Regions from separate parts of the Streptomyces sp. NPDC055189 genome, predicted to be linked through region 1. Evidence: predicted binding sites of a transcription regulator. Region 1 holds the regulator's gene; the other holds the start of a gene.
What was found. Region 1 encodes HrcA, which represses chaperone genes, less so after heat shock. Its sites were predicted from a motif close to TTNGCACTCNGNNNNNCNGAGTGCNAA; they were not measured.
Positions count from the first base shown of each region.

Region 2: groES (co-chaperone GroES) is a predicted target of HrcA. The motif match lies at 1,819-1,845, and genes of this name have one in related genera.

Region 1 covers NZ_JBSGSG010000053.1:13,905-21,571, forward strand. Annotated here, with positions in the region: gene ACWFR3_RS29935 (hypothetical protein) at 1-59, opposite strand, end outside; gene ACWFR3_RS29940 (VOC family protein) at 298-690, opposite strand; gene ACWFR3_RS29945 (16S rRNA (uracil(1498)-N(3))-methyltransferase) at 718-1,476, opposite strand; gene ACWFR3_RS29950 (nitronate monooxygenase) at 1,473-2,567, opposite strand; gene dnaJ (molecular chaperone DnaJ) at 2,745-3,884, opposite strand; gene hrcA (heat-inducible transcriptional repressor HrcA) at 3,885-4,901, opposite strand; gene ACWFR3_RS29965 (MBL fold metallo-hydrolase) at 5,079-5,822, shown strand; gene ACWFR3_RS29970 (DUF3097 domain-containing protein) at 5,857-6,681, shown strand; gene hemW (radical SAM family heme chaperone HemW) at 6,960-7,667, opposite strand, start outside.
Region 2 covers NZ_JBSGSG010000013.1:68,776-76,442, forward strand. Annotated here, with positions in the region: gene ACWFR3_RS12705 (class I SAM-dependent methyltransferase) at 1-425, opposite strand, end outside; gene ACWFR3_RS12710 (polysaccharide deacetylase family protein) at 508-1,473, shown strand; gene groES (co-chaperone GroES) at 1,989-2,297, shown strand; gene groL (chaperonin GroEL) at 2,449-4,074, shown strand; gene ACWFR3_RS12725 (SDR family NAD(P)-dependent oxidoreductase) at 4,210-4,983, opposite strand; gene ACWFR3_RS12730 (MOSC domain-containing protein) at 4,993-5,706, opposite strand; gene ACWFR3_RS12735 (LysR family transcriptional regulator) at 5,786-6,682, shown strand; gene ACWFR3_RS12740 (WhiB family transcriptional regulator) at 6,708-7,076, opposite strand; gene ACWFR3_RS12745 (response regulator transcription factor) at 7,457-7,667, shown strand, end outside.

The sequences.
Region 1 (7,667 bases):
CGCCGGCGCCGTCCGCCCGCGCCCACAGAATGATCACGTATGCGCCTCAATGCCCCCATAGGCGGCAGAGTGCCACTGCGAGCCGCCTGACGATAGTCCCCTTTGCGTCCACTCCGGCCGCCTTCGGACACCGGCGGACGCGAGGGCTCCGGGAAGAGAACGTGCCGGGCACCTGCCCCGCCCGTAGCCTCCGCGCATGGGAAACGACCGCGACGACGACGACCGGAAGTGGCTCAACCTCTACGAACCCGGGGCCGTCGCGCGAGGTGGACGGCCGGCCACTCCTGAACGGCGCCCTCAGCCGCGCAGCAGCAGCCACTCCTGCAACTCCACCAAGTTCCCTTCCGGGTCCTTGAGATGGGCGACCCGCATGCGCTCCGTCAGCGGCGCGGGTCCGTGGACGACGACTCCGCCGCGCCCGGTGATCCGGGCGCAGTACGCGTCGAGGTCGTCGACCCGCAGCACCACCAGTGAGCGGTGCCCCGTCGCGGGTTCCTCCAGCTCGTCGAGGAGCCGGGCCATCATCGAGCGGTCCTGGAGCGCGATCCCGGCGGAGCCGGTCGCCGCACTGAACTTCTCGTACGGCCCCTCCGTCGCCCCCGACTGGGGCTTGAGGCCCAGGATTTCGGCGTAGAAGTGATAGCAGGCGCTGAAGTCCGATACGAGCAGGCGCACTTGGGCGAGTTCCACGGCATCCCCCTTACATGGCACGGGAGTTCAGGACCAGCGGCCCGTGCGCCCGAGCAGCAGGGCTGCCGCCGCCGTCCCCGCGGTCGACGTACGCAACACGCTACGCCCCAGGCGGTACGGCTTCGCGCCCGCGTCGGCGAACGCCGCGAGCTCGTCCGGCGATACGCCGCCCTCGGGGCCGACCACCAGGACGATGTGCCCGGCCGCCGGAAGCTCCGCCGCGGCCAGCGGCTCGCTGCCCTCCTCGTGCAGGACCGCCGCGAGGTCGGCCGTGGCGAGCAGCGCCGCGACCTGCTTGGTCGACGCGGCATCGGCGACCTCGGGGAAGCGCACCCGGCGGGACTGCTTGCCCGCCTCGCGAGCCGTGGCGCGCCACTTGCCGAGCGCCTTGAGCCCGCGCTCGCCCTTCCACTGCGTGATGCAGCGCGACGCCGACCAGGGCACGATCGCGTCGACGCCGGTCTCCGTCATGGTCTCGACGGCGACCTCACCGCGGTCGCCCTTGGGCAGCGCCTGTACGACGGTGATCCGGGGCTCCTGCGGCGCCTCTTCCCGTACGGAGTCCATCCGCACGATCAGCCGGTCCTTGCCCTCGGTGTCCGTGACCACGCAGTTCGCCCAGCGGCCGGCGCCGTCGGTCAGGACGACGTCCTCACCGGCGTGCAGCCGCTTCACGGAGACGGCGTGGCGCCCTTCGGCACCGTCCAGTACGTAGCGTCCGTCGCCGCCCGCGCCGGCTTTCGCCAAGGTCTCGAAGGTCTCGACGACGAAGACGGGCGCGGTCATGCCTGGCCGCCGGGCTGGGTTCCCTGTCCGCCGGCCGCCGACGCGGCCTGCGCCTCGGCCAGTTCGGCCGCGAGCACCTCCACCAGCTGCCCGGCCGCGAGATCCCGCGACATGCGGTGTCCCTGTCCCGCCCACAGCGCCATGCCCTGCGCGTCACCGGCCTTGGCAGCGGCCTTGCGCAGACCGCTGGTCAGGTGGTGGATCTGGGGGTAGGCGGCGGGGGCGTACGGCCCGTGCTCGCGCATGAAGCGGTTGACCAGGCCCCGGGCGGGGCGCCCGGAGAAGGCGCGGGTCAGTTCGGTGCGGGTGAACAGCGGGTTCGTCATGGCCTGCTTGTGCAGGGCGTTCGCGCCCGACTCGGGGCAGACCAGGAAGGCCGTGCCGAGCTGCGCGACGTCGGCGCCCGCCGCGAGCACCGCGGCGATCTGCGAGCCGCGCATCAGACCGCCGGCCGCGACGATCGGGATCTGCACGGTCTCGCGCACCTGCGCGATGAGCGAGAGAAGGCCGAGCCCGGCGCCGTCCGTCTCGGGGTTGTCGCGGTGCGTGCCCTGGTGGCCGCCCGCCTCGATGCCCTGGACGCACACGGCGTCGGCGCCGGACCACTGGGCGGTCTGCGCCTCTTCGGGCGTGGTGACGGTGACGACCGTGATCGTGCCCACACGGGCGAAGGCGTCGAAGACGTCGCGGGTGGGGCAGCCGAAGGTGAACGACACCAGCGGCACCGGGTCTTCGACGAGGATCGCGAGCTTGGCGTCGTAGCCGTCGTCGCGGCCGCTGTCCGGGTCACCGAGCTGCGTCTCGTACCAGGCGGCTTCACCGGCGAGCTGGTTGCGGTAGACGTCGATGGCGGCGGCGTCGGCGTACTCGGGCTGCGGCATGAAGAGATTCACGCCGAACGGCCTGCTGGTGAGCCCGCGCAACTGTTTGATCTCCTGGTACATCCCGTCGGCGGTTTTGTACCCGGCGGCGAGGAATCCGAGCCCTCCGGCCTCGCAGACGGCAGCGGCGAGCTGGGGGCAGGAAGCGCCGCCGGCCATGGGGGCCTGCACGATCGGAAGGCGGCAGAGATCGGTCAGTGCGGTGGGCATGAACGCATCGTGCCATGACCTGGCCGGGGGGCCGAATCGCGTCCCGCAAGGGGCGAGAGCGCCCCGTAGGGGGCGCGGGGAACTGCGCGAGCAACCACGACGGCCCGCGGACAACGAAGCGCCCCCGGCACGGGCTGACCCGACACCGGGGGCGTCCAAAAGGTACTGCTCAAGGCGCTACCGCCCGTTGAACGCATCCTTGAGACGCGAGAACAACCCCTGCTGCCCCGGCTGGAACTGCCCCGTGGGCCGCTCCTCGCCGCGCAGCTGCGCGAGCTCCCGCAGGACCCGCTCCTGCTCCGCGTCCAGCTTGGTCGGCGTGAGGACCTCGACGTGCACGATGAGGTCGCCTCGTCCGCCGCCCCGCAGGTGCGTGATGCCCCTGCCGTGCAGCGGCACCGACTGACCGGACTGCGTGCCCGGCCGGATGTCGACCTCTTCCAGGCCGTCCAGCGTCTCCAGGGGCACCTTGGTGCCCAGAGCCGCGGCCGTCATCGGAATGGTGACCGTGCAGTGCAGGTCGTCCCCGCGCCGCTGGAACACGGCGTGCGGCAGCTCGTGGATCTCCACGTACAGGTCGCCGGCGGGGCCGCCGCCGGGGCCGACCTCGCCCTCGCCCGCGAGCTGGATCCGCGTGCCGTTGTCGACACCGGCGGGGATCTTCACGGTGAGCGTCCGCCGCGACCGGATGCGGCCGTCGCCGGCGCACTCCGGGCACGGGGTGGGCACGACCGTGCCGAAGCCCTGACACTGCGGGCACGGCCGCGACGTCATGACCTGGCCGAGGAAGGACCGCGTGACCTGCGACACCTCACCGCGACCGCGGCACATGTCACACGTCTGGGCGGACGTTCCCGGCGCGGCGCCTTCACCGCTGCAGGTCGTACAGACGACCGCCGTGTCGACCTGTATGTCCTTGGTGGTCCCGAAGGCCGCCTCGTCCAGGTCGATCTCGAGCCGGATCATGGCGTCCTGGCCGCGGCGCGTGCGCGACCGGGGGCCGCGCTGCGACGCCGTCCCGAAGAACGCGTCCATGATGTCCGAGAAGTTGCCGAAGCCACCGGCTCCGAAACCGCCCGCGCCACCGCCGCCGCCCGCCTGGGACAGCGGGTCGCCGCCGAGGTCGTAGACCTGCTTCTTCTGCGGGTCCGACAACACCTCGTACGCGGCGTTGATCTCCTTGAAGCGCTCCTGAGTCTTCGGGTCCGGATTCACGTCCGGGTGAAGCTCTCGCGCAAGCCTCCGGAAGGCCTTCTTGATTTCGTCCTGGGAAGCGTCGCGGCGCACGCCTAGTACGGCGTAGTAGTCCGTGGCCACTTACGACTCCGCCAGGATCTGTCCGACGTAACGTGCCACTGCGCGTACTGCTCCCATCGTTCCCGGATAGTCCATGCGGGTCGGGCCGACCACGCCGAGTTTGGCTACTGCCTCGCTGCCCGAACCGTAGCCGACGGAGACCACGGACGTAGAGCTGAGTCCCTCATGGGCGTTCTCGTGACCGATCCGTACGGTCATGCCCGAATCTGTGGCCTCGCCAAGCAACTTGAGCAGGACGACCTGCTCCTCAAGGGCCTCGAGGACGGGCCTGATGGTGAGGGGAAAGTCATGTCCGAAGCGGGTGAGATTGGCCGTTCCGCCGATCATCAGCCGCTCTTCGGTCTCTTCGACGAGGGTTTCGAGGAGCGTGGAGAGCACGGTCGCCACCGTGCCCCTGTCCTCCGCGTCGAAGGACTCCGTCATGTCCTGCACCAACTGCGGCACGTCCGCGAAGCGACGGCCCGCGACCCTGCTGTTGAGCCGCGCCCGCAGATCCGCGAGCGAGGTCTCGCCGAACGGGGCGGGGCAGTCGATCATGCGCTGCTCGACCCGGCCCGTGTCCGTGATCAGGACGAGCATCAGCCGGGCCGGAGCCAGCGAGAGCAGCTCCACGTGCCGCACCGTCGACCGTGTGAGCGACGGATACTGCACGACCGCGACCTGCCGGGTCAGCTGCGCCAGCAGCCGCACCGTGCGCGCCACGACGTCGTCGAGGTCGACGGCGCCGTCGAGGAAGTTCTGGATGGCCCTGCGCTCCGGCGCAGCCATCGGCTTGACGCCCGCGAGCCGGTCGACGAAGAGGCGGTACCCCTTGTCCGTGGGGATGCGCCCCGCACTCGTATGAGGCTGGGCGATGAACCCTTCCTCCTCCAGTGCCGCCATGTCGTTGCGGACGGTGGCCGGGGAGACCCCGAGGCTGTGCCGCTCGGTGAGCGCCTTGGAGCCGACGGGCTCCTCGGTGCCGACATAGTCGTGGACGATGGCGCGCAGCACCTCGAGCCTGCGTTCATTGAGCATCCGCGCACACCTCCACCTTTTGCCCTGAAACCTGTCTGTCCTGCCCGTCCTGCGGCCCTGCCTGGCACTCCCCTCGGGTGAGTGCCAGCCTGCGCCGCGCCCAGTGTACGGCCGTGAGGTACGGGCCCGGCAAGGGCAGCGGCTGCCGAGCGACCGCCGGCGGGCTAGCGTCGGCGTATGGACGTGGCACTGGCTTGGGACGAGGCGGGCTGGGAGCGGCTCGCGCCGCATGTGGGGCGGCGGCGCCTTCCTGTCTGGGACTGTACGGCGGGTCTTGTCGTCGGCGGCGAATCGGCCCTGATGATCGAGGCGGGGGCGACGCTGCGCGAGGGGGCGGAGCTGCGCACTCAGGCGCGCGGCATTCTCGGCGGCGGGCGGCGGGTCACTCACCTCGCCCTGACGCACCCGCACTTCGACCATGTGCTCGGTGCGGCGGCGTTCGCGGGCGTGGAGGTGTACGGCGCGGTCGGCGTCGACAAGCTCCTCGCGCGGGGCCGCGAGGAACTGCGCGACTCGGCCGTCCGGCACGGGGTCGCCCCGGACGCCGCGGCGGAGGCCGCCGACCTGCTCGTCCGGCCGCACCACGCGGTGTGCGGGGAGTGGACGCTCGACCTGGGCGGCGGGGTGCAGGTCCTGCTCGCGAACGTCGGCCCCGGCCACACGGGCCACGACCTGGCGGTCCTGGTCCCCGGCACGGACGGCTCCCCGGAGATCGTCTTCTGCGGCGACCTGGTCGAGGAGTCGGGCGAACCGCAGGCGGGCGACGACGCGGTACCGGAGCGGTGGCCGGCGGCGCTGGACCGGCTCCTCGAACTGGGCGGGCAGGACGCGCTGTACGTGCCGGGGCACGGCGCGGTGGTCGATGCGGCTTTTGTCCATGCGCAACGCGCCACACTGGCGGCCCGTTTCGGCGTGTCGTAGCCGGTCGTACGCCGCTTCTCTTATCGTCATGCGAATGCGCCAGTACTCCGCGGACCTGACTCCCCCCTGGAAGAAGCCGAAGCCCGTGCCCGAGGTCGCCGCGGAGGCGGACCTCGTGGTGGAGGAGCTGAGCACCGGCTTCTGCGGGGCGGTGATCCGCTGCGAGAAGACGGCGGAGGGTCCGACGGTGACCCTGGAGGACCGCTTCGGCAAGCAGCGGGTCTTCCCGATGACTCCCGCGGGCTTCGACCTGGAGGGCCGGACGGTCACCCTCGTCCGCCCGTCAGCGGCTGCTTCTCCCGTACGTCCCACACGTACCGCGTCCGGTTCGGTGGCCGTACCGGGAGCGCGGGCCCGGGTCGCCCGTGCCGGTCGGATCTACGTCGAGGGGCGGCACGACGCGGAGCTCGTCGAGCGGGTGTGGGGTGACGACCTGCGCATCGAGGGCGTGGTCGTCGAGTACCTGGAGGGCATCGACGACCTCCCGGCGATCGTCGCGGAGTTCTCCCCCGGCCCCGACGCACGCCTCGGCGTCCTGGTGGACCACTTGGTGCCCGGCTCCAAGGAGTCCCGGATCGCGGCGGAGGTGAGTTCTTCCTCCGCGCTGGTGGTGGGGCACCCCTACATCGACGTGTGGGAGGCGGTGAAGCCGTCGTCCGTGGGTATCTCGGCGTGGCCCCGCGTCCCGCGCGGCCAGGACTGGAAGACGGGCGTCTGCGAGGCGCTCGGCTGGCCCCCGAACACGGGCGCCGCGTGGCAACGGATCCTGGGCTCGGTGCGCAGTTACCGGGATCTGGAACCGGCGCTGCTGGGCCGCGTGGAGGAACTGATCGACTTCGTCACGGGCCCGGAGGAGTAGCCCGTCGCGGGCCACGTTCCCTGCGTACGGCGCGTTGCACGGCCGCTGCACGGCGCGTACTACACCGCCGCTCCGCGGCGGATTTTTCCCGCCCACCCACCCGATTACCCCGCGCTTGCCCACCCGGCCCGGCTGAGATCATTCAGCCCGTCCGGCGTTTGAGGACGAACTCGGCGGAGCCGGTGATGACAGCAACCACAAGGCACAGGGCCCCCGCGCCGAGCGGGTTTTCGGGAAGGGGCGGGGTTGGGGAAAGCCCCGCAGGGCCCGTCCGAACCTCAATCCACCAGATCCCGCACAACCCCATCCGCCAGCAACCGCCCCCGCAACGTAAGAACCGCCCGCCCCTCCTCAAAGGGCCCCGCCTCAAGCAGCCCCTCGGCCAGCGCCCGCCCCGCCGCCGCAAGCCCCGCAGGCCGCAGCAAGGACAACGGACACCCCTCAAGCAGCCGCAGCTCCAGCAGAATCCGCTCCACCCGCCGGTCCTCATCGGCGAGAATCTCCCGCCCCGCCCCCGGCGAGCGCCCCGCGGCAAGCGCCCCCGCATAAGCCCCCGGATGCTTCACGTTCCACCACCGCACACCCCCCACATGGCTGTGGGCCCCCGGCCCGGCCCCCCACCAGTCGGCCCCCCGCCAGTACAACTCGTTGTGCAGGCACCGCCCGGCCTCGGAAGTGGCCCAGTTGGACACCTCGTACCAGGAGAAGCCCGCAACCCCGAGGACCTCGTCGGCGATCAGATACCGGTCCGCGTGCACGTCGTCGTCCGTCATCGGCACTTCCCCGCGCCGAATCCGCCGGGCCAGCTGCGTGCCCTCCTCGACGATCAGGGCGTAGGCGCTGACGTGGTCGGGCCCGGCGCCGATCGCCGCGTCGAGGGTGGCCCGCCAGTCCTCGTCCGTCTCGCCCGGCGTGCCGTAGATGAGGTCCAGGTTGACGTGCTCGAAGCCCGCCGCCCGCGCCTCGGCCACGCACGCCTCGGGGCG
Region 2 (7,667 bases), on a different contig from region 1:
GGGTCACGGTCGACGGCGAGTACGGCGATCCCGGCCCGGGCCAGGGCGATCGCGTCGCCGCCGATGCCGCAGCACAGATCGGCCACGCTGCGTACGCCCAGGGACTTGAAGCTCTCGGCGCGGTGCACGGCCACGCTGGTGCGCGTCGCCTGCTCGACGCCGTTCGGGGTGAAGAACATCCGCCCCGCGTCATCGGCGCCGAACTTCGCCACCGCGCGCCGCCGCAGCCGCGCCTGTGCGAGCACCGCCGTGACCAGCTCCGCCGGGTGCTCGCGGCGCAGTCGGGTGGCGACGGCGAGCTCCCGTGCCGGATCGGCGTCCCGCACCTCGTCGAGATCGAGCAGCGACCGGCCTTCGGCGGTGAGCAGCGCGGAGAAGGAGGTCAGGGCGGCCGGGGCGCGGTCGAGGTCGTTCACCCGGTCCATTGTGGGCCAGTCGGTGGATGGTGCGCGCCCGGCGGCGGTGCCTGCCCTGCGGCAGCGCCGTGAGCTGCAAAGATCCGGCGCCATGCAACTAGTACGACAAAAAGATGAATTCAGGGCAAAGCGGGAGAGGCGGGAGCGGGGTCCGGCGCGGCGCAGGCGCCGGGCGACGGGCCGGACGCGGGCCGGGGCCGCCGTGCTCACCGTCGCCGCGATCGCCTCCGGATGCGCATCGGGCGCCGACGGCGGAGCGAAACCCGCACCCGGTCAGCAGCGCCTGGACGCGCCGCCCGCCCGCGCCCTCGACACCTACGCCCAGAAACTCCGCGTCGCCCAGGTCGCGCGCGCCGCCGCCGCGAAGCGCTGGGGCCTGGCGAAGACACCGCTGGCCGCGCCCGAGCCACCCGCCGAGAAGCCGAAGATCACCACGCGCAAGGGGTTCGAGGTCAAGGGCCAGGCGAATCTGCCGCCGGTCTTCACGACCATCCCGACGAAGAAGAAGATCGTCTTCCTGACCGTCGACGACGGCGCCGAGAAGGATCCGGCGCTGCTCAAGATGATGAGCGAACTGCAGATCCCGTACACCGCGTTCCTCAGCGACTACCTGGTCAAGGAGGACTACGGCTACTTCAAGAAGATGCAGTCCCGCGGCGTCGGGCTGAACAACCACACCCTCCACCACCGCTACCTGCCGGGGCTTTCGTACGCGGGCCAGCGGCGCGAGATCTGCGGCATGCAGGACATCATCCACAAGCGCTACGGCAAGCAGCCCGAGCTCTTCCGTCCGCCGTACGGCAACTACAACGCGGACACGCTGCGTGCGGCCAAGTCCTGCGGGATCAAGGCCGTGCCGCTGTGGGCGTCCGAGGCCTTCGCCGACCACATGGAGTGGCGCGAGTGGGACCGGGACCTGCATCCCGGCGACATCATCCTCACGCACTTCCGGGGACGCGAGGACTGGAAGGGCACGATGCCCGACATGGTCCGCAAGGTCATGAAGACGGTCACCGACAAGGGGTACGCGGTGGCCAGGCTGGAGGACTACCTGTGACCGGGCGGGCGCGACGATTCCTGGCGGGCGCCCTCGCGGCGGGAGTGCTCGCGCCCGCACTGCTCACCGGCTGCGCACAGTCGGTGGACCCGATCGAACGCCTGGGCAGGAAAGCGGCGGAGAAGGTCCCCAAACGGAAACAGGAAGCCGACCGCTGCGCCCGCCCGCCGGCCCGCGAGGCGGAACCGGTGGCCACGGCCGCACCCGCCGGCCCGCAGAAAACAGGACAGAGTCCGGACGCGGAGAAGGGGCCGCTGGCCCCCGAAAAGCCTTGCACTGAAGGGCGAGGAGCCGCCCCCGCACCACCGCGGAGCAGTCCGTCCCCATAAGACCCGCGTCAGCGAATTAGCAGTCCGCTTGACCGAGTGCTAATCCCCGTCCTAGTGTCAACCCTGGCACTCACCACTGGAGAGTGCCAACAGCGACGGGCAGGTCCGGCACCCGCGACGACGGATCCACCTGGTCGCCACCCCAGACTGTTAACCCCGTAGATCTCCGAAGGGGGAGACCGGATCGTGACGACCGCCAGCTCCAAGGTTGCCATCAAGCCGCTCGAGGACCGCATTGTGGTCCAGCCGCTCGACGCCGAGCAGACCACGGCCTCTGGCCTGGTCATTCCGGACACCGCGAAGGAGAAGCCCCAGGAGGGTGCTGTCCTCGCCGTGGGCCCGGGCCGCTTCGAGAACGGCGAGCGCCTGCCGCTCGACGTGAAGGTCGGCGATGTCGTGCTGTACAGCAAGTACGGCGGCACCGAGGTGAAGTACAACGGCGACGAGTACCTCGTCCTCTCGGCTCGCGACGTGCTCGCGATCGTCGAGAAGTAATTCACCTGCTTCACCAGTTTTGCTTTTTGAGTTGCGCCCCTGGTCACCCCGCTGCTGATTGCCGGGCGGCGAGGGGCGCAGTTCGTTGCTGGACATTTTCCGGGGGCTCCCCCCGGACCCCCTGAGTTTTCGAGAGGGCTGAACCGCTCCCATGGCGAAGATCCTGAAGTTCGACGAGGACGCCCGTCGCGCCCTTGAGCGCGGCGTCAACAAGCTTGCCGACACGGTCAAGGTGACGATCGGCCCCCGCGGCCGCAACGTCGTCATCGACAAGAAGTTCGGCGCCCCCACCATCACCAACGACGGCGTCACCATCGCCCGTGAGGTCGAGATCGAGGACCCGTACGAGAACCTCGGCGCGCAGCTCGTCAAGGAGGTGGCGACCAAGACCAACGACATCGCGGGTGACGGCACCACCACCGCGACGGTTCTCGCCCAGGCCCTGGTCAAGGAAGGCCTGCGCAACGTAGCCGCCGGCGCCTCCCCGGCCGCCCTGAAGAAGGGCATCGACGCCGCCGTCAAGGCCGTGTCCGACGAGCTCCTCGCGACCGCGCGCCCGATCGACGACAAGGCCGACATCGCGGCCGTCGCCGGTCTGTCCGCCCAGGACCCGCAGGTCGGCGAGCTCATCGCCGAGGCGATGGACAAGGTCGGCAAGGACGGTGTCATCACCGTCGAGGAGTCCAACACCTTCGGTCTTGAGCTCGACTTCACCGAGGGCATGGCCTTCGACAAGGGCTACCTGTCCCCGTACATGGTGTCCGACCAGGAGCGTATGGAGGCCGTCCTCGACGACCCGTACATCCTGATCCACCAGGGCAAGATCTCCTCCATCCAGGACCTCCTGCCGCTGCTCGAGAAGGTCATCCAGGCCAACGCCTCGAAGCCGCTCCTGATCATCGCCGAGGACGTCGAGGGCGAGGCCCTGTCGACCCTGGTCGTGAACAAGATCCGCGGCACCTTCAACGCCGTCGCGGTGAAGGCTCCCGGCTTCGGCGACCGCCGCAAGGCCATGCTCGGTGACCTCGCCACCCTCACGGGCGGCACCGTCATCGCCGAAGAGGTCGGCCTCAAGCTCGACCAGGTCGGCCTCGACGTGCTCGGCACCGCGCGCCGCGTGACCGTCACCAAGGACGACACCACGGTCGTCGACGGCGGCGGCGACGCCTCCGAGGTTGCGGGCCGCGTCAACCAGATCAAGGCCGAGATCGAGGCCACGGACTCCGACTGGGACCGCGAGAAGCTCCAGGAGCGCCTCGCGAAGCTGGCCGGCGGCGTGTGCGTGATCAAGGTCGGCGCCGCCACCGAGGTGGAGCTCAAGGAGAAGAAGCACCGTCTGGAGGACGCCATCTCCGCGACCCGCGCCGCGGTCGAGGAGGGCATCGTCTCCGGTGGTGGCTCCGCTCTGGTGCACGCCGCCAAGGTGCTCGGCGACTCCCTCGGCAAGGAGGGCGACGAGGCCACCGGTGTCGCCGTCGTCCGCCGCGCCGCCGTCGAGCCGCTGCGCTGGATCGCCGAGAACGCCGGCCTCGAGGGTTACGTCATCACCTCGAAGGTCGCCGAGCTCGAGAAGGGCTTCGGCTTCAACGCCGCGACCGGCGAGTACGGCGACCTGGTCAAGGCCGGCGTCATCGACCCGGTCAAGGTGACGCGCTCCGCTCTGGAGAACGCCGCGTCGATCGCTTCGCTGCTTCTGACGACCGAGACCCTGGTCGTCGAGAAGCCGGCCGAGGAAGAGGCTGACGCCGGTGGCCACGGCCACGGTCACTCGCACTGACGCTGACGCTTGCGCGTAGCTGTGACGGAGGCCCGGTACCCCGCGTTGGGGGTACCGGGCCTCCGTGCGTTTTTCGAGTGCGGGACCGTCGTGGCTTGTCGCGCAGTTCCCCGCGCCCCTTAAGGGGCGCTCTTCTTACTGCGGGCCGTACTTCCTGCCCGTCCGGGACGTCACCCCGCCCAGCAACGCCCTCGGCGTCACCTTCACCACGCCCATCAGGGCCTTGTACCGCGGGTCCGGGATGGACAGGGTCTTGCCGCGCGCCAAGTCGGCAATCGCCGCCGTGACCAGCTTGTCCGCGTCCAGCCACATCCACTTGGGGATGTTGGACGTCCCCATTCCGGCGCGCTCGTGGAACTCGGTCCGTACGAATCCGGGGCACAGGGCCATCAGACGCACCCCGGAGCCTGCCAGATCCTTCGCCGCTCCCTGCGTGAACTGCACGACCCACGCCTTCGAGGCGCCGTACGTCCCGCGCGGCACGAACGCCGCCACCGACGCGACGTTGACGACGCCCCCGCGGCCCCGCTCGCGCATCGACTCCGTCGCCGCCGACGTGAGGCGGAGCACTGCCTCGCAGTGCACCTTGAGCATCGTCAGCTCGTCCTCGATCGACACCTCCAGGTACTGGCCCTTGTTGCCGAACCCGGCGTTGTTCACCAGGAGGTCGACCGGATTCCTGCGGTCCGCGAGCCGCTTCTCGACGGCGGCGATCCCGTCGTCCGTCGCGAGGTCCGCGGTCAGGACCTCCGCCTCGATGCCGTGCCGGTCGTGCAGTTCGGTCGCCTGTTCCCGCAGCCGCTCGGTGTTCCGTGCCACCAGGACCAGGTTGTGGCCGTCACCGGCGAGCCGCCGGGCGAAGGCCGAGCCGATACCGGCGGTGGATCCCGTAATCAGAGCCGTAGTCATGGACCAAGGCTAGTGAGATCCCGGAGCCGTCGTGTCGCCCGGACTGCCCTCGGGACCGCCCCCGTACTTCTGCGCGTACTTCCGGGCCGTCACGATCAACTCGGAGTGCAGCGCGTCGCCCGCCGCCAGCAGGCCCGGCAGCAGCTTCCGCTCCGTCGTCACGGCCCTGAACTGGAGGGATACGGTGACGTCGTGCTCCGGCCTGTGCACGATCTCGATGGTGTCCCCGGCCCGGATCTCACCCGGTTCGATCACCCGCAGATAGGCGCCGGGAGCACCCTGCCGCGTGAAGCGCCTGACCCACTTCGTCTCGCCGAGGTGCCCCTGGAACGTCTGGCAGGGGATGCGGCCCGAGGTCACTTCGAGGAGCAGATCGGGACCGACGCGCCAGCGCTCGCCGATCTTTGCGCCGTTCACGTCGAGCCCGGACGTCGTGAGGTTCTCGCCGAAGGAGCCGCCCGGCAGCTTCCGGCCGAGCAGCCGCTCCCACTCGTCGAGATCCTCGCGCGCATAGGCGTACACCGCCTGGTCGTTGCCGCCGTGGTGCCGCAGATCGCAGACCTCGTCCCCGGCGAGCCCGCTCCCGGCGGTGCCCTTCGCGCCGGGAGCCGCCACCCGGACGGCTCCGTCGGCGGGCTTCTTGTCGATGCCCGTGCCGCCCGATGGGGCGTCGGTGTAGTCCACGGCCTTGAACCGGCCCAGATTCACGGAAAGAAGCTTCATGACGAAAGGCTAGGCGAGCCGACTCAAAGCGTCGACGCATTATCGGGCGCCTGCTCCAAGCGTCGCTTATGCTTGATCCATGATCGAGGCCCGTCATCTCCGCGTCCTGCGCGCCGTCGCCGCCACCGGCTCCTTCTCGGCCGCGGCGCGCGACCTCGGCTGCACCCAGCCCGCCGTCAGCCAGCAGATGAAGGCACTCGAAGCCTCCGCGGGCACGCCGCTGCTGATCCGCACCGGGCGTGAGATGCGCCTGACCCAGGCGGGTGAGGCCCTGGTCCGTCATGCCGCCGGGATCCTGGCCGGCCTGACCGCCGCCGAGGAGGAGGTCGCCGCCATCGCGGGCCTGCGGGCGGGCCGGGTCCGCCTCGTCTCCTTCCCCAGCGGCAGCTCGACGCTGGTGCCGAGCGCCCTGGCCGCCCTGCGCGCGGCGCACCCCGGCACGCGCGTCTCGCTCGTGGAGGCCGAACCGCCGCGCTCGGTGGAGATGCTGCGCGAGGGCGACTGCGACGTGGCGCTCGCCTTCCGCTACGAAGGCGCGACCGCCGCCGAGGAGTGGGACGACCTGGTCGTACGGCCGCTGCTCGCCGACCGGCTCGTCGGCCTCGTGCCGGAAGGGCACCGGCTCGCCAAGGCGGACGCGGTCGCCATCGGGGAACTGGCCGACGAGCCGTGGATCGCGGGCTGTCCGCGCTGTCGCAGGCAGCTGGTCGAGGTCTGCGAGGGAGCGGGTTTCGTGCCCCGCATCGATTTCGCGACCGACGACTATCCGGCGGTGATCGGCCTGGTCGGCGCGGGACTCGGAGTCGCGGTCCTGCCCGAGCTCGCCATCGAGTCCGTACGCCCCAAAGGTGCACGCACAGTGACGGTGGAGCCTGCCGTCCAGCGCGAGATCGTCGCGCTCACCCTGCCTGATCTGGCTCAGGTGCCCGCGGTGGCAGCCACCCTCGACCACCTGGCGCGTGCCGCGGAGCGCTGAGCGCGCCCATTGAAGAAACGTTCCTTCAGGGACGCGTGACCATGTCGCCGCGTGCTGTCGAGGTCGCGGCCGACGCCGCTGCCGAGGCCGACGGTGCGGATGTCGTGACGAGGCGGTTGCGGGCGCGGCCCATGAGTTCTTCGCGTTCGTCCTCGGTAAGGCCGCCCCACACGCCGTACGGCTCGCGCACCGCAAGGGCGTGAGCAGCGCACTCCGCGCGCACGGGGCACCTCATGCAGACCTCCTTGGCGGAGTTCTCACGCGCGCTGCGCGCCGCGCCCCGCTCGCCCTCCGGGTGGAAGAAGAGCGAGCTGTCGACCCCGCGGCAGGCCGCGAGGAGCTGCCAGTCCCAGAGATCTGCGTTCGGTCCGGGAAGGCGGGAGAAATCTGCCATTGCGTGTCTCCTGGTGGCCGTTCTGCGCGGATACGGTGCCCACGACCGTACATCTACTGTCTAAGGAGATGAAAATATGACTCATTGGAAAATCTAGCCACAGACACCAGTAAAAGGGAAGGAAAGCGTCTAAATGGGGCATGGGTTGTGATGAAAGGTTGAGGGTCTCTTGCGCCGTCTGCTCTGTGTGCGCGCCCTCACGTAGAGTGCCGAACGAGGCCGACCGCCCCGTAACTCTTTCGGGTGACCGTCGTTGAGAGTGCGAGGCGGTTGAAAGAACAAGCGCTCGGGCAGATGTCCGAGAGCGTCAACCGCACAGGTGACGAATATGTACCAGCCTGGAGGCTCAAGGTGACGCGCATCAGCTGCGGAGGGCGGCCATGACATCCGTCCTCGTCTGCGACGACTCCCCGCTTGCCCGAGAGGCGCTCCGCCGCGCGGTCGCGACCGTGCCCGGCGTCGAGCGCGTGACGACAGCGGCCAACGGCGAGGAAGTCCTCCGCCGCTGGGGCGCCGACCGCTCGGACCTGATTTTGATGGACGTACGCATGCCCGGTCTGGGCGGCGTCGAGACGGTCCGGCGGCTGCTGT